Regions from separate parts of the Rhizobium binxianense genome, predicted to be linked through region 3. Evidence: predicted binding sites of a transcription regulator. Region 3 holds the regulator's gene; each other region holds the start of a gene.
The links. Region 3 encodes PhoB, which activates phosphate uptake and scavenging genes when phosphate is short. Its sites were predicted from a motif close to TGTCATNNANCTGTCAT; they were not measured.
Positions count from the first base shown of each region.

Region 1: the regulator PhoB is predicted to act here: its motif matches at 3,505-3,521, upstream of PO860_RS16775 (esterase-like activity of phytase family protein).
Region 2: the regulator PhoB is predicted to act here: its motif matches at 1,421-1,437, upstream of pstS (phosphate ABC transporter substrate-binding protein PstS).

Region 1 covers NZ_CP118713.1:3,398,096-3,403,826, reverse strand. Annotated here, with positions in the region: gene tkt (transketolase) at 1-579, opposite strand, end outside; gene PO860_RS16790 (DUF4164 domain-containing protein) at 914-1,189, shown strand; gene PO860_RS16785 (cell division protein ZapA) at 1,205-1,582, shown strand; RNA gene ssrS (6S RNA) at 1,651-1,809, shown strand; gene PO860_RS16775 (esterase-like activity of phytase family protein) at 1,877-3,361, opposite strand; gene PO860_RS16770 (NAD-dependent epimerase/dehydratase family protein) at 3,601-4,584, opposite strand; gene PO860_RS16765 (helix-turn-helix domain-containing protein) at 4,652-5,218, opposite strand; gene PO860_RS16760 (ArsR/SmtB family transcription factor) at 5,292-5,627, opposite strand; gene PO860_RS16755 (SRPBCC domain-containing protein) at 5,696-5,731, shown strand, end outside.
Region 2 covers NZ_CP118713.1:1,226,653-1,232,383, reverse strand. Annotated here, with positions in the region: gene pstC (phosphate ABC transporter permease subunit PstC) at 1-85, opposite strand, end outside; gene pstS (phosphate ABC transporter substrate-binding protein PstS) at 285-1,307, opposite strand; gene PO860_RS06110 (bifunctional diguanylate cyclase/phosphodiesterase) at 1,661-3,790, opposite strand; gene PO860_RS06105 (cupin domain-containing protein) at 4,024-4,377, opposite strand; gene PO860_RS06100 (O-acetylhomoserine aminocarboxypropyltransferase) at 4,392-5,675, opposite strand.
Region 3 covers NZ_CP118713.1:171,703-177,433, reverse strand. Annotated here, with positions in the region: gene PO860_RS00875 (aspartate aminotransferase family protein) at 1-1,069, opposite strand, end outside; gene PO860_RS00870 (GcrA family cell cycle regulator) at 1,494-2,027, shown strand; gene phoB (phosphate regulon transcriptional regulator PhoB) at 2,339-3,022, opposite strand; gene phoU (phosphate signaling complex protein PhoU) at 3,180-3,893, opposite strand; gene pstB (phosphate ABC transporter ATP-binding protein PstB) at 3,938-4,753, opposite strand; gene pstA (phosphate ABC transporter permease PstA) at 4,769-5,731, opposite strand, start outside.

The DNA of each region.
Region 1 (5,731 bases), 1.3 Mb from region 3:
GGCGCCGTCGATGGTGATCGAATTATTGTCCCAGAAGAGGATCAGCTTGTTCAGCTTCAGGTGGCCGGCAAGCGCGATCGCCTCATGGCTGATGCCTTCCATCAGGCAGCCGTCGCCATTGATGACGTAGGTATAGTGGTCCTGCAGATCGGAGCCGAACTCCTCGCGCAGCTTGCGCTCGGCGATCGCCATGCCGACGGCATTGGCGATGCCCTGGCCGAGCGGGCCTGTCGTCGTTTCGATGCCGGTGGCATGACCATATTCCGGATGGCCGGCGGTCTTCGAGCCGACTTGACGGAACTGCTTCAGATCTTCGACCGTCATGTCGGGATAACCGGTCAGATACAGCAGCGAATAGAGCAGCATCGAGCCATGGCCGGCCGAGAGCACGAAGCGATCGCGGTTCGGCCAGTGCGGCTTCTTCGGATCAAACTTCAGATATTTGGTGAACAGGACCGTCGCCACATCGGCCATGCCCATCGGCATGCCCGGGTGACCGGAGTTCGCCTTTTCGACGGCATCCATGGCGAGAAAACGGATCGCATTCGCCATCCGGTCATGTTGTTCGGGAGAGGTCATGGCTTTTCCGCAAGTTCCGGGTGTCGGGGGGATGGCCTCGAGCCTCCAAGACCATCGAGTGAAAGCGGCAGACACATAGCAGTTGGGGCTGGCAAGTCAATAAATGGGACGCCAAATCCGGGCAGGCAGCGGCGATTTTTGACATTTGATCGGACGATTGTACAAATGACGAATCTCGTATGGCGATCACGTGTAAAGTGCTCATCCACAGGATAGGTCGGTGGGCAAGTGACAGGATTTATTGACGCGCCGTTTACGAGCGGCATATCCTTTTGAAATCACAGGATCGGCGCGGCGTGCCGATTCGCGGATTCTGTGCGGGAATCGGAAAGACATGATGCCCACAGGCAAAACCATGGAAGCAGCGCTCAACGAATTGAGACAGGCGATTTCGAGCCTCGAAAACGCCGTCGACATGCGCGTCGAGCGGCAGCGCGAGCAGGGCGAGATCGAAGGCGAGGTGCGGCGCGTGCACGCCGACCGCTCCCGGCTGGCGCAGGAACTCGACCAGGCGGAATTCCGCGCCAACCGGCTGGAGGAGGTCAACCGCGAGGTATCGCGGCGGCTGGTGACGGCTATGGAAACGATCCGCGCGGTTCTGGATCGCTGATAGAAAGAGTTTGGCATGGCGCAGGTGACGGTAACGATCGACGGCAAGGCCTATCGCATGGCTTGCGAGGAGGGGCAGGAGGATCACCTGACCGATCTCGCCAACCGCTTCGACGGCTATGTCGGCCATCTCAAGGCCCAGTTCGGTGAAATCGGCGATCTCAGGATCACCGTCATGGCCGGCATCATGGTCATGGACGAGATTGCCGAGCTGACGCGCCGCGTCGCCGGGCTGGAATCCGAACTCGAGTCGCTGCGCGGCAACCGCGACACGGTGCTTGCGGCCACCGCGCGCACCGAAGAAAATCTTGCGGCAGCGCTCAGCGAGGTTTCAACCCGCATTCGCGGCATTACCGATAAACTGAACGGCCGGCCCGCCCCCGAACTCAATTGACTCAATTAAATAAGGACGACTTGCTGCCGCCACTGGCGCGCCCGCGCAAACGTCCTTATATATCGCGGTGCGGTCTGCGCCTCTCGACAGGAACCACAATCCCTGGGGCCATACTCGATCCAAAGGGAGCTGTCCCTGGCCAGGCCCGTGGGCCTGGACACACGGCGCCCACCTACGTTTGTAGGCACCCAGGATCGTAAACATCCATCGGTGGTCGTGGATCGCACCTTTCCTCTTCATCATCGACGAAGACGGCGAACGCGGCTGCAGCGTCCGCCATTTTCAACGCATCCGCTATTTCTTCAAGCCCGGAAGGGTGACCTGGAAGACCTGGAACATGGTGTCGACATCGGCACCACCGTCCGCCTTGTAGGCGGCGCCCACCTGGAAACCATCCTGTGTGAGGAAGTCGTTGTCATTAGCGACGAACAGGAAATAATCGTCCGGCAGGTTCGGGTCGAGAACGCTTGCCAGACCCATGGCTTCCCATTTTTCCGACAGATTGTTCTTGTCGTTCGGCGCGCCGTTGTGCAGGCCGAAGCGGGCGAGATCGGCCTTGTCGTTGAGGTCGATGAGTGGTGTCAGCGTCGCCGGCGTCAGTGACGGATCGAGGACGCCCTTCGGCGCGATCGGCTTGCCTGCATCGAAATCGCTGCCGGCGATATCGGTCGCCTTGGAAAGGTCTGCGATGTCGATCTTGCGGTAGAGCGAGGTATCGCCCTTCAGACCCTGGCCGTTGCCGCTGTCGCGGGCGAGCATCAGGAAGGTCTTGTCGGAAAGGGCGACGATTTCGCTCTCTGCGGCGATCGTCGTCTTGTCCTTGGCGTCCTTGAACACCGGCAGCGGCACGACATATTCGTGCACCAGTTTCAGGTGATTTAGATCGGCGGCGTCATAGACCATGGCGCGGGTATTCTGGCGGGTCGAACTGGAATCGCCACCGTCCTGACGGGCGGCCGACTGCAGCACTGCTATGATGAACTTACCATCAGGCGTCATCGCCATGCCTTCGAGACCCTGATTGTTCTGGCGGCCGGTCTCCGGATCCTTCGGGTCCGGAGCGGAGGCGCCGGGGCCGGGATTGTTGGAGGCAAAGCTCAACGCGCCCTTGCGCATCGGCAAAAGCGCCTTCGGCGGCTGGGTGGCAGACAGCAGACGGCCGTCGGCCGAGAAGTGGTAAATATAAGGCCCGTATTCGTCGCTGACGAACATGGTGCCGTCGGCCAGGCGGATGATGGCTTCATTGTCGAGGGCGATCTTGCCGTTTACCGCCTGCGGCAGTGGCGGAAAATTGCCGGCAGCGGGGCGGACGCCGGATTCCGGGTCGAGACCGGTCATGTCGCCGCCTTTGTCGTCGACGAAGGGCGTGGAATCGACGAGCTTTGCGTCAACGCCGAACTGTTCCTTGCCGGCCTCGGGTGCCGCACCCGGAGCGGTCGGCGTCAGGCCGATCGAGATGGTGTTCAGGCGCGGACGATAGTCGACGGTGCCGACGGCGTTATAGCCCCGGTCTGGCAGCAGGTAGAGCGTGCCCTTGTAGCTGGCGCCGTCGCGGCTCCAGGCGGCGGAATCGATCGCCATGCCGGAGCCGGAACCGAAGGTCTCACCGAATTTGTCACGCTGGTTGGCCGGGATGCGGCCGATGCCGATCAGGCCCTTGTTGACGAAGGTGAGGCCGTCGACAGTGGCGGAATTCTCGGCACTTGCGACGGCCGGAATGGCGGCGGATGCCGCAAGAATGGCGGCAAACAGCCGCGCGTATGATCTGATGTTCTTCATGAAATACCCTCTCGGTCAAAGCGTTCCTGCAGCGGCCCGCCCAGGCTGGACACCGCTTCAAATGACACCCCGGCCCTGGATTCGATTTTCCGATGGCAGAACACGCCCTGGATTTCGCCGCCCCATATCCCCTCGGACGGTCTATGACAGCATCATGATATCTGGATGACGCTTTGCAGCGAAAAGGCCATGCCGGGAGAATGTCGGGCTTTCGCCTATCCGCAGTCCAGCTTGCTGCCCTATCTCACGGGATAAGGCCCTTCAGCAAAGACCACGTCGTGGTAACCTTTCGAGCCGACATCAAGCGCCAAAGGGCTGCGCCATTCCCTGTTGTCGCGCAGGCAATCGAGCACGAAACGGAAATCATATCGCGGCTGCCACCCGAGTTCCCGCCTTGCCCGCGCGTTGACATAGACACGGTCGAGCGTTGGAAACATCTTCCAGCCGCGTGATGCATAGAGGGCGCCTGCACCTGGGAACAGCCGTTCGACGACAGCAGGCGCGTCGTGCCTGATTGCGGCAAGATCGCTTGCCGGAAACGGCGTCGTGGCGGAGACGATGTAGCGGCCGAAGCCGATTGCCGGCGCCTTTTCGAGCGCCAGCAGATGAGCGCCGGCCACATCGGCGATATCGACGCGGCGGTGAAGAAGCTCGTTGGCCTGGGCATTTTCCGCCGGATAGCCGCTGCGAATGTCAGGATCGTCGTCGTTTTCGGGAAAGAAACGCGATGTCCTGAGAATGATCACCGGCAGGCCGGACTCGCGGGCGAAGAGTTCGCACAGACCTTCGGCGGCGAGCTTCGTGACACCGTAGATGTTTTTTGCGACCGGCAGCACGTCCTCGGTCACCCATGCTGCCGGTGCGCCGGCGGCCGGCGTCAAAGCCGCACCGAAGGTGCTGGTGGTGCTGGTGAAGACGAAGCTTGCGACGTCTGCGGCGACGGCTGCTTCGAGCAGGTTCAGCGTGCCGGCGATATTGGTGTCGAGGAAATCGCGATTGTCATGGGTCGCCACATGCGGCTTGTGCAGCGTCGCGGCATGGATGACGCGGCTGATGCCTGACATCGCTTGCCGGATGAAGGCGCGATCACCGATCGAGCCGACCATATCGGTAAAAGCCGAGGGCTTGATATCGATGCCGCGCACCCATCGGCTTTCGGCCTTCAAAGTGCGCATCAGCGCCTCGCCAAGATGGCCGGCACTTCCCGTCACCAGTATCGTCATCACATCGCCTCCCGACCGTTCAGGAGGCGGACGCTATAAAGACCGGCATTCCGGGACAACGCATAAATTATGCACGGGAATGCAGGAAAGCTGCAGGCTCGCCGATGGTCGTGACAAGGCGGCCGGCGCTGCCATCGGAAAGCATGATCCTTTCCCAGATCACGCGGCCGGCGGCGATCGGCAGCAGCGCATTGCCGTTGGCGCCGGTATCGAGGGTCAGTGACGAAAGCCTGCCCTCATGCCAGCCGCGCTCTTCCAGCGACTGCTCGGCCGCGGTGATTTCAGCAGATGCGTAGGAGAAAAGCGAGCGGCCGAGAAAGGCAGCGAGCGGCGCCCGCCATTCCGCCTGCCGCGGGCGGGAGGCGGAGAGCAGCCGGTGGGTGCTGTCGCAGATCAGATGCACCGGTCGGACGGAATCCTCGACCAGTCGCTTCAGCGCCGCATCAGCCGCGGCATGTCGCGGTGAGGCGAAAATCCGTTCCAGCTGGACGGCCTGTTCGGGCGACAGCGCGAGTTGTCCGCACTCCCAGCGTGACACCGTCGTCTGGTTGACGCCGAGGAGTTCGGCGAGATGCTGCTGCTTCATGCCGCGCAGCAGCCGCATGCGGCGTATGCCGGCTCCCGATATCGTCATCCGTCTGATCCCGTGCCGTTTTTGCCAGCATAAGGCCTCGGCGGACCGGGCGGCAAGGCGGTTTGACGCCGGGTCATTGTTCGGGCTGACCTTCCAGCTCGCCCTTCAGCCGGTCGAGTATAGAGAGCGCATGGCCGGCATAGGCGCTGATCCAACGGTCGTAAATCTGCTTGATCGGCAGGCTGTTTAAGTGGTTCCAGCGCTCGCGGCCCTCCTTCCTGGCGATGACCAGATCGGCTTCCTCCAGCACTTTCAGATGCTGCATTACCGTACAGCGGTCCATCTGCGGAAACATCTCGCAAAGCGTCCCTGTGGTCCGGGGGCCATCCTTGAGCCGGTCGAGAATTTCGCGGCGGCGCTGGTGGGCCAGCGCCTTGAAAACCGGATCGTCTTTTGATTCGCTTGACATGTTATGTTTTTATAACACAATGACGCTGGACGCCATGACAAACAGCAATGGAGAAGAGGAGAAGTGCCATGTCTCTCGGAATCCGTGTTTCCGGCCGCATCGGA
Region 2 (5,731 bases), 1.1 Mb from region 3:
AATAGAAAATACGATCGCCGGTCGCGCCGTCGCGACGCTTCACGCCCGCTCCGGAGACGGGCAGCGATGCCGATGCTTCGCTCATATCAATACGCTCAACTGCGCTGAGGGGGTAAAGGTATTCGAGCATGATGCCGAAAAGTTGTAAGCGGTTTTCGGGCGACATCATGCTCTAACCCCTTAATTTAGAACAGGATTCAGATTTTAGGCCGGCTCGGCCTAAAATCATCCTGTTCTAGGGCGGAAAACCTCGCTTTCCGCCCCGACCGCGTGTCTTACAGGGATCAGCCCTTGAACGCGGCTGTCCAGTAGTCCTCGATCTGCTTCACGACGGCTTCCGGAAGCGGAACGTAGTCGAGGGAAGAGGCTTCCTTCTGGCCGTTTTCGAGCGCCCACTTGAAGAAGGCGAAGGCAGCCTTGGAGCGTGCCGCATCCTTCGGTTCCTTGTACATGATCGCCCAGGTCGTGGCGGTCACCGGCCAGGCCTTTTCGCCCGGAGCGTTGGTCATGATCAGGTAGAAGTCCTGAGCCTTGGCCCATTCGGCGCTGGCGGCGGCGGCCGAGAAGCTTTCGGCATTCGGCTTCGGATACTGGCCGGCAGCGTTCTGGATCAGGGCGTAGGGCAGCTTGTTCTGCAGGGCGTAGGCATATTCGACGTAGCCGATCGAATCCTTGACGCGGGTGACGTAGGCAGCGACGCCTTCGTTGCCCTTGCCGCCGATGCCGACCGGCCAGTTGACGGCGGTGCCTTCGCCGACCTTGCTCTTCCAGTCTTCGTTGACCTTGGAGAAATAGTTGGTCCAGTTGAAGGAGGTGCCGGAACCGTCCGAACGGTGGACGACGGCGATCTGGCTGTCGGGCAGCTTCAGGCCGGGGTTCAGATCGGCAATGGCCTTATCGTTCCACTTGGTGACGTTGCCGAGATAGATGTCGGCGAGAACCTTGCCGGTCAGTTTCAGTTCGCCCGACTTGATGCCCTTGACGTTGATGACGGGAACGATGCCGCCGACAACGAGCGGGAACTGGCCGAAACCGCCATCGGTCAATTCCCTAGGCTCGAGCGGCTTGTCGGATGCGCCGAAATCGACCGTTGCAGCCTTGATCTGGGCGATACCGCCGCCCGAACCGATCGACTGGTAGTTCAGCTTGTCGCCGGTCTGCTTGTTATAGTCCGCAGACCATTTGGACAGCACCGGATAGACGAAGGTGGAGCCGGCGCCGGTGATATCGGCAGCCGACGCCGAAACCGCCAGAGCGGCAACCAGACCCGCACCGAGGCAGGCCGAGAGGAGTTTCCTGGTGAGCATATGAAGCGCTTCCCTAATGGATTTGAAGAACGACGAGACCAGCGCCATGGCGGGGGTGTCCATTGTCTCGGGCGCTGAAAGTCGCGTCACATCAGGCGGGCTAGGCGCGTATTATTACAGTTTGATGACGGCTTTTGACCGTTGAAACCGAATGCGCGGCCATGCGTCAAACACTGCGCTGGGCGCCTTTCCATTGAATGCGGGATTTAACAAAGCCTTAGCAAAAACATTGGGATAGATTGACGCATGGCTGTGGTGGATTGCCGCAGCCGTGGCTAAAAATGTCGTTTCAGGCTTTTGAATTTCCGTCGGCGGTTACCGGTCACCGCTCCGCGGGGTCACCGGCAACGCCATCATGCGGCCGACTCTTCTTCCAGCCTGCTGGATATGTCGTGTGCCGACATCGGTCTTCCCATCAGATAGCCTTGAAGCTGATCGCAGCCGGCCTCGCGCAGGATCGCCGCCTGGCGGCTATTCTCGATGCCTTCTGCGGTCACGGGAATCTGCAAGGCGGTCGCCAGCGAAATGGTCGCCCGAAGGACATCGGCGCCATTGGCGCCTTCATCGAGAGCGGAGACGAGCGAGCGATCGATCTTCATGCGATCGAACCCGAACTGCCGCAAGGCGCCAATGCTGGCGTAGCCGCAGCCAAAGTCGTCGAGTGCGAACTTAATGCCGACGCGCTTGAGCTGGTCGATCGAGCGCCGGGCCTGATCCGGATTTGTCATCAGAACGCCTTCGGTGATCTCCAAGGTCAGGCGCTTCGGATTGAAATCGAGCTCCTGCAGGACCGAGATCACCTCGGCGGCAAATTCGGGATTGCAGAGCTGGACCGGCGAAACGTTTACCGACAATGCCAGATCGGGCCAGTTCTTGGCATGCTCGATCGATGTTCTCAGCATATGAACACCGAGCGCATCGATGAGGCCGCACCGCTCGGCGAGAGGGATGAAAACCTCCGGACTGATGTTTCCTGTTGCGGTTCGCCAGCGCGCCAGCGCTTCCAGGCCGGTCACGGCGCCGGTGGTGGCGGAGACGAGCGGCTGGAAAACGGCTTCGATTGCGCCGCTCTTGATGGCGCCCTTCAAGCGGCCTTCCAGTTCGGCGACCCGTTGGCGCTCCTGGTCGAGCTCGGGGGCGTACTCGACCGCCTGGCCTCTGCCATTTGCCTTGGCACGGTAGAGCGCCATGTCGGCCCTGCGCAGAAGCTCCAAGGGCTCGACGTCTCCGTCGCGCACCGCAGCGCCGATGCTTGCTCCGACTTCGATTGTTCGTCCGTCGATTTTGAAGGGCTCGGCAAACAGCGCCAGGATGGTCGTTTCCATATCTTCGCACGTGGCGGATCCGACATGCACCAGCGCAAATTCGTCGCCCCCCAGCCGGGCTGCGGCAAGAATTTCGGGGTGACAGGCCATCAGCGCCTTCGAGACCATTCGGATCAAATCGTCCCCAACCGCATGCCCCCAGGCATCGTTGACGGCCTTGAAGCCGTCAAGATCGACCAGATAGAGCCGGAGTGGCGCAGAGTCCGAATTCCCGATGTCTTCCAGCAGGCCGAGAAGCCCATGTCTGTTGAACAGGCCGCTGAGGTTATCATGACCCGCTTCGAAAAGCGCTGCCTGCGCCAATTGGCGCAGGCGCCGCGCCTCGGACGCGCCGACCAGGAGAACACCGACCAGGAACAGCGAAAGGATGGCGACGGAGGCCGCAACATAAGGTGTCACCTGATGAAATACCGTGCTTCCCGGCGCCTTGCTCGGCCAGACAAGATAGCCGATGACGGCCCCCTTCATGTCCTTGATCGGCGTGTTCAGGAATTCCGGCTTTGGCGCCGCCTCGAGGTGCAGGCCTTCGAGTTCATGTTCGTTTGAGAGCGTGTCGAGAACTTCTGATGTAAATTCCTTGTAGAAGCTCAGCGTGCTGAGCTTCGGAAGCTCGCCGGCGGCCTCGAATGGCTGGATCGCCTGCGATGCGATCAGCGCGATACCGCTTTCGGTCTTGATAAAATTAACCACAGGCGCCTTCGCCGGATCGGCAGCAGCATTGATCTGCCCATAAAAGGCCTGGCCGAAAAACGCGCCCGGCTGAAAAGGCTTGCCTTTGGCATAGGCGGAGACGACCGAACTCCGGTCGGGGCCGATCACGATCGCGCCGTCATAGAGCGGGTAATCCGCGCTGGTTTTTCCCCAGTTCTCATAGGCCCAATCGGCGGCGGTCGGCGATGAGGTCGCACTATAGGCATCGTCCCATACGGCATTGTCCGTCGTTGTCGCGCCCAGGCGAGCCACGAACGCTCCGATCGCTGCGTCGGCGGCGCGACTGGCCCTGGCGTCATCGATCTCGTTTGCCGACCGTGTCATCGTGACGACGACATGCGCCATAAGGCCGGTCAGCACGAGGGCGACGACCAGGAAGCAGACCGTCGTCGCTACGATGGAAGAGGTTTGAGTTCGAACGTGCCTACCCGCAAGATTCGACGACATGCAAATTCCGGAGAGATCGATTGCAAGACCATGTCTGTGAGACAGCAGGAGACATCATGTCCGCAATGCGCTGCGGATAAGATATAGCATTTTGACGATGTAGGCCCGATTAATGGGATTGGTCAAAAGCGTTCTATTCGGCAAAGAAGCGCTATCATTTGCAGAAAAACAGGCCCTGATCGCCGCAAAGCGACACAGGCGCGGCATCGTCAGCGTCGGTTTGCCCGCGCTGCTCAAACCTTGATTACATAGTCCTTGCGAGTCGTTTCAACGACTTCCCACGTTCCCTTGAAGCCGGGTCTGAGGATCATCCGGTCGCCCGCCTTCAGATGCACCGGCTCCCCGCCCTCCTCCGTCACGATCGAATGACCGGACAGCAGGCTGAAATATTCCCATTCCTCGTAGACGATCCGCCACTTGCCCGGCGTCGCCTCCCAGATGCCGGAATAGAGGCCGTCTTCGGCCTCCTCGAGATTCCAGCTGCGGAATTGCGGATCGCCGGAGATGATCCGCTCAGCTTCCGGGGCGCCGAACTCGGGCTCGACACCATCGATGCTGAAGGGGATGAATTTTGCCGTGGTCGCCATGGATTCCTCTGATCTCAGATCTTCGAGAGCGCTTGTTCGAGATCGGCGATGATGTCCTTGACGTCCTCGATGCCGACGGAAAGGCGCACCACATCGGGCCCGGCGCCGGCGATGATCTTCTGGTCGTCGGTCAGCTGCCGGTGCGTCGTCGAGGCCGGATGGATGACGAGCGAGCGGGTGTCGCCGATATTGGCAAGATGGGAGAAGAGCTCCAGCCCCTCGACCAGGGTCTTGCCCGCCTCGTAGCCGCCCTTGACGCCGAAGGTGAAGACGGAGCCTGCGCCCTTCGGCGAGTATCGCTGCTGCAGCGCGTGGTTCGGGTCGTCGTCGAGGCCGGCATAATTCACCCAGGCGATCTTGCTGTGCGCCTTCAGCCATTTTGCGACGGCGATCGCATTGTCGCTGTGACGCTGCATCCGAAGCGGCAGCGTTTCGATGCCGGTGAGAATCAGAAAGGCGTTGAAGGGCGATAGCGCCGGGCCGAGATCGCGCAAGCCAAGCACGCGGGCGGCGATCGCGAAGGCGAAATTGCCGAAGGTGGCGTGCAGGACCATGCCGTTATATTCCGGCCGCGGGCTCGACAACATCGGGTAGTTGCCTGACTTCGACCAGTCGAAGGTGCCGCCGTCGACGATGAGGCCGCCCATGGAATTGCCGTGGCCGCCGAGAAACTTCGTCAGCGAATGCACGACGATATCGGCACCGTGCTCGATCGGGCGGATGAGATAGGGTGTCGCCATCGTATTGTCGACGATCAGCGGCAGACCATTGCGATGCGCGACGTCGGCGATCGCGGCGATATCGACGAAGGTGCCGCCGGGATTGGCCAGGCTTTCGATGAAGATGCCGCGCGTCTTCTCGTCGATCTGGCTTTCGAAGCTTGCCGGATCGGCGGGATCGGCCCAGCGCACCTGCCAGCCGAAATTCTCGAAGGCATGGCCGAACTGGTTGATCGAGCCGCCATAGAGCCGGTTGGCGGCGATGAAATTCTCGCCGGGGCGCATGATCGTGTGGAAGACGATCATCTGCGCTGCATGGCCGGAGGCGACGGCAAGTGCTGCCGTGCCGCCCTCGAGTGCTGCGACGCGCTCCTCGAGCACGGCCTGCGTCGGGTTCATGATGCGGCTGTAGATGTTGCCGAAGGCCTGCAGGCCGAAGAGGGCGGCGGCATGATCGGAATCATTGAAGACGAAAGCCGTCGTCTGGTAAATCGGCGTGACCCGCGCCCCGGTCGCCGGATCGGGCTGCGCGCCGGCATGGATCGCCAACGTGTTGAAACCCGGATCGTTCTTGGCCATGTCGTCCTCCAGTTATTGCTGACGCGAGGGATCATAGCCTCTCGCTTGCGAAAGTT
Region 3 (5,731 bases):
GCACGCCGAGCAGATGGGCGGCGCGGATCGCCTGCAGCAGTTCGGCCGAGGGAATGGCGGCCTTGACGCCGAGCAACAGCCCCTCGCCTCTGATATCCTCAATCACATCGGGATAGCGATCCTTCAGCGAGGCGAGGCCCTGGCGGAAAACCAGTGCTACGTCGCGCACCTGCTGGAGGAAGCCATCGGCGAGAATGATGTCGAGCACGGCGCTGCCGACGGCCATGGCAAGCGGATTGCCGCCATAGGTCGAGCCATGGGTGCCGGCCTTCATGCCGGAGGCAGCCTCTGATGTGGCAAGGCAGGCACCGAGCGGGAACCCGCCGCCGATGCCCTTGGCGACCGCCATGATGTCGGGGGTGACGCCCGACCATTCATGGGCGAAGAGCTTGCCGGTACGGCCGACGCCGGTCTGGACCTCGTCGAGGATCAGCAGCAGGCCGTGTTCGTCGCAGATCTGGCGAAGCGCCTTCATGAATTCGGGGGTGGCGGGACGCACGCCGCCCTCGCCCTGCACCGGCTCGATCAGGATTGCAGCCGTGGCATCGGTGATCGCGGCGCGCACCGCTTCGATATCGCCGAAAGCCACCTGATCAAAACCCGGCGCCTTGGGGCCGAAGCCTTCGAGATATTTCTCCTGGCCGCCGGCGGCGATCGTCGCCAGCGTCCGTCCGTGGAAGGCGCCCTCGAAGGTGATGATATGGAAGCGCTCGGGATGGCCCTTGGAATACTGATAGCGGCGCGCCGTCTTGATCGCGCATTCGAGCGCCTCGGCGCCCGAATTGGTGAAGAACACCTTGTCGGCGAAGGTGGCGTCCGTCAGCCGTTTGGCCAGGCGCTCCTGGCCGGGGATCTCATAGATGTTGGAGAGGTGCCAGACCTTGTCGGCCTGCTCCTTCAGGGCGCCCACCACATGCGGATTGCTGTGGCCGACCGAGGTGACGGCGACGCCGGCGCCGAAATCGAGATATCGCTCGCCGCTTTCGGTGATCAGCCACACGCCCTCGCCTCGCTCGAACCGCAGCGGGGCACGAGAATAGGTGTCATAAAGCGGCGCGGCTTCAGCCATGGCGCGATCTCCCGATCTAAAGTTATGGGGCGACTGACTCCGGCTAAGAAAACCAGGCCCGAAAAATCAAAAATGCCGCCTTGCGGCGGCGACTGGCACTATTTCCTTTTCGCGCTGCAATGTCAACAAAACTGCGCCCTTAGCGCATGCAGCAAGGGTGTGCAGCGGCATTTTCAGTCTTCAACAGGCATTATTGCAGAAATGCCACGCAGGGGCAGCAAGTTGGGGAAAACTACGAATTCGATTCATCCGGATTCATGCGACTCTTGTCACGGAGTCAGCCTCACACTAGGTTAAAGTTCAATTACTAGACTGCATGCGGCGGAACTAGTCACCAAAATTGATCAAGCGTTTCTTGTTTCGGAGCTCCCGGGACAACGGTGAGGGATTCTGCCATCACCAACGCAAAAGGTGGAGACAGGGCATGAACTGGACAGACGAGCGGGTCGAGAAACTCAAGAAGCTTTGGGCCGAAGGACTGAGCGCCAGCCAGATCGCGGCGCAACTTGGCGGTGTCAGCAGAAACGCTGTTATCGGCAAGGTTCACCGACTGAGCCTTCCGGGCCGTGCCAAGGCCGGCGGCACCAGCACCGCGGCGCGAACGCCGAAGCGCAATACAGCGGCACCGCGCGCGCCGAACTACGCCTCTCGCGTCACCACCCGCACCGTTACCCGCCAGCAGGGCGCAACGATGCTGAAGGAAGAGATCGAGATCGAAACGATCGAGGAAATGGAATATGTGCCGAGGGGCAACGTGGTCGTGCCGATTTCGCGCCGCCTCGGCCTGACGGAACTGACCGAACGCACCTGCAAGTGGCCGGTCGGCGATCCGCTGAAGGACGACTTCCACTTCTGCGGCTGCGAATCCCCCGACAATTCGCCCTATTGCAGCTATCACCAGAAGCTCGCCTACCAGCCGGTCAACGAACGCCGCCGGGCGGCAGCGCGGGCTGGCTGAGCGGCAGACATCGTTAGAATGCAGAAAACGGGCCGAGTGGCCCGTTTTTTTATGCGTGGATGGAAGCGCTCATTGCGGCTATGGCTGCCCCTCACCCTAACCCTCTCCCCGTAAACGGGGCGAGGGGACGTGCCACACGAGAGGTGTAGGAAGGGGAACGGAGACGTCGCGGCGGGGTCCCTTCGCCCCGCGAGCGGGGAGAAGGTGGCGGCAGCCGGATGAGGGGCAGTCCATCGCCGCGAACCGGACAGCAGCGGGACAAGCCCGAGCATGACGAAAGAGCCGTCGGCCGAGCTGTAGTGACGCAGCCCTCAGGCTTCCATCGAATAACCGGCGCCGCGGACGGTGCGGATGACGTCCTGCATGTTGGAGAAATTCAGCGCCTTGCGCAGCCGGCCGACATGGACGTCGACGGTGCGTTCGTCGACATAGATGTCGTGGCCCCAGACGCCGTCGAGAAGCTGCGAGCGGGAGAAGACCCGGCCCGGCGACGACATCAGGAATTCCAGCAGGCGGAATTCGGTGGGGCCGAGGCGGACTTCACGGCTCTTGCGATGGACGCGATGGGTTTCGCGGTCGAGCTCGATATCGCCGCATTTCAGCACCGTCGACAGCACCTCGGGGCGGGCGCGGCGCAGCATCGCCTTGACGCGGGCAACCAGCTCGGGGGTCGAGAAGGGCTTGACGACGTAATCGTCGGCCCCCGTCGACAGCCCGCGGACGCGCTCGCTCTCTTCGCCGCGCGCCGTCAGCATGATGATCGGCAGGCGCTCGGTTTCCGGCCGCATGCGCAGGCGCCGGCAGAGCTCGATGCCGGATACGCCGGGCAGCATCCAATCGAGGATCAGAAGATCGGGCGTGCGCTCCTGAAGCCGCATTTCGGCTTCGTCGCCACGAAGGATGGTATCGACCTCGAAGCCTTCCGCTTCGAGATTGTAGCGAAGAAGCACGCTCAGGGCTTCTTCGTCTTCAACAACTGCAACTCTCGGGATCATGCGTCTCGGTCTCCTCGCGCATGATCCTTAAACCGGGGGTGATTTAAGCAATGCATCCTGCGCAAATTCACAAACTAGGCTGCGACCTCTTTGCGCGCCCGGACGGGCGCGCATGCAATTGACTGGTCCGGGCGACTGGCCCGGGCTGTCCGGGCGATTATTCCGTAACCGCGCCGACGGTGTTGGCGCTGTCGTCCTTCGGACGATCGCCTTCCGGCTGCGCGCCGGTCGCCATGTAATAGATCGTCTCGGCGATGTTGGTGGCGTGGTCGCCGATGCGCTCGATGTTCTTGGCGCAGAAGAGAAGATGCGTGCAGCTGGTGATGTTGCGCGGGTCTTCCATCATGTAGGTCAGGAGCTCGCGGAACAGCGAGGTGTACATCGCGTCGATCTCGTTGTCGCGCTCGCGGATGGCATTCGCCTTGTCGGCGGCGCGCGTCGTGTAGACGTCGAGCACTTCCTTGAGCTGGACGAGCGCCAGCTCGGACAGATGCTCGAGGCCGCGGGCGAGCTTGCGGGGAACGCCGGTGCTTTGGACGGCGATGACGCGCTTGGCGGTGTTCTTGCCGAGGTCGCCGACGCGTTCGAGATCGGCGGCGATGCGGATCGAACCCATGATCTCACGCAGGTCCGCAGCCATCGGCTGGCGGCGGGCGATGGTGACGATCGCCTTGTCGCCGATTTCGCGTTCGGCGTGATCGAGGATCACATCGTCGGAGATGACCTTCTGCGCCAGCGCGGTATCGCCGTTGACCAGTGCCCGCACGGATTCGGCGACCATCTGTTCGGCCAGGCCACCCATTTCGGAAATCCGCCTGGAGAGGAACTTCAGATCATCATCATAGGCAGAATAAATATGTGTCGATGCCATGGGGCTTTATCCTCGAATAACGGAAAGGCTTGGTGACGCCAAAATCAGCCGAAGCGACCCATGATGTAGTCCTGGGTGCGCGGATCGTCGGGATTGGTGAACATCTTGTCGGTGTCGTTCTCCTCGACGAGATTGCCGAGGTGGAACATGGCGGTGCGCTGCGAGACGCGCGCGGCCTGCTGCATGGAGTGGGTGACGATGACGATCGTGTAGTTCTCGCGCAGTTCGTGGATCAGCTCTTCGACCTTGGCGGTGGCGATCGGGTCGAGCGCCGAGCAGGGCTCGTCCATCAGGATGACTTCAGGGCTGACGGCGACGGCGCGTGCTATGCAGAGGCGCTGCTGCTGGCCGCCCGAAAGACCCGTGCCGGATTCATGCACGCGGTCCTTGACTTCGTTCCAGAGACCGGCGCGCTGCAGGCTGGTCTCGACGATCTGGTCGAGATCGGCTTTCGACTTGGCCAGGCCATGGATGCGCGGGCCGTAAGAGACGTTTTCATAGATCGTCTTCGGGAACGGATTCGGCTTCTGGAAGACCATGCCGACGCGGGCGCGAAGTTCGACGACGTCGATATCGGGATCATAGATATCGTCGGTATCAAGCGTGATCTTGCCGGTGACGCGGCAGCCGTCGATCGTGTCGTTCATGCGGTTGAGGCTCCGCAGGAAGGTCGACTTGCCGCAGCCCGAAGGGCCGATCAGCGCGGTTACGGTGTTTTCGCGGATGTTCAGGTTCACGTCGAAAAGCGCGCGCTTCTCGCCATAGTAAACAGAGACATCCTTTCCGATCATCTTATACGGGACGTTGCTCATCTTGTGATCCAGCGCCTTTTCAACTGCAGCTTCCGTCAACATGTTCATGATGTTTAACTCCGTTTACCAGCGGCGCTCGAAGCGACGACGCAAGAGGATGGCGCCCATGTTCATGACGATCAGGAACAGGAGCAGGACGATGATGGCACCCGAAGTCCGCTCGACGAAGGCACGTTCGGCCTCGTTGGCCCACATATAGACCTGCACGGGCAGGGCCGTCGAGGGATCGAGCGGTGTGGTCGGCGCGTTGGCGACGAAGGCGACCATGCCGATCAAAAGCAGCGGCGCGGTTTCGCCGAGCGCGTGCGCCAGGCCGATGATCGTGCCGGTGAGGATGCCGGGCATGGCGAGCGGCAGAACATGGTGGAACACCATCTGCATCTTCGAGGCGCCGAGGCCAAGGGCTGCGGCGCGGATCGACGGCGGCACGGCGCGAAGTGCTGCGCGCGTCGCGATGATGATCGTCGGCAGGGTCATCAGCGTCAGCACCAGGCCGCCGACCAGCGAGGCCGAGCGCGGCAGGCCGATGAAGTTGATGAAGACGGACAGACCGAGCAGGCCGTATACGATCGAAGGGACGGCGGCGAGGTTGTTGATGTTGACCTCGATCAGATCCGTCAGCTTATTCTTCGGCGCAAACTCCTCGAGATAGATCGAGGCGGCAACACCGATCGGCAGAGCGAGCACGAGCACGATCAGCATCAGGTAGAGCGAACCGATGAGGGCGACGCCGAGGCCGGCGGCCTCCGGACGGCTGGAATTGCCGTTGACGAAGAGGCCAGTGTTGAACTGCTTGTGGAGAGCGCCGCTCGCCTTCAGCTCGTTCATCCAGGCAACCTGCTTGTCGTTGACCTTGCGGTTCTTCTCATCGACCTTAAGATCGATCTGGCCCTTGCTGGCGCTGTCGACATTGGCGTCGGCGAGCACGGTAACATTGACTGTTTTGCCGATGATCGACGGATCGGCGATCACCATATCACGCAGCTGGATCGGCGCACCCTTGGAGAGCATAGCGGTTGCATCGCG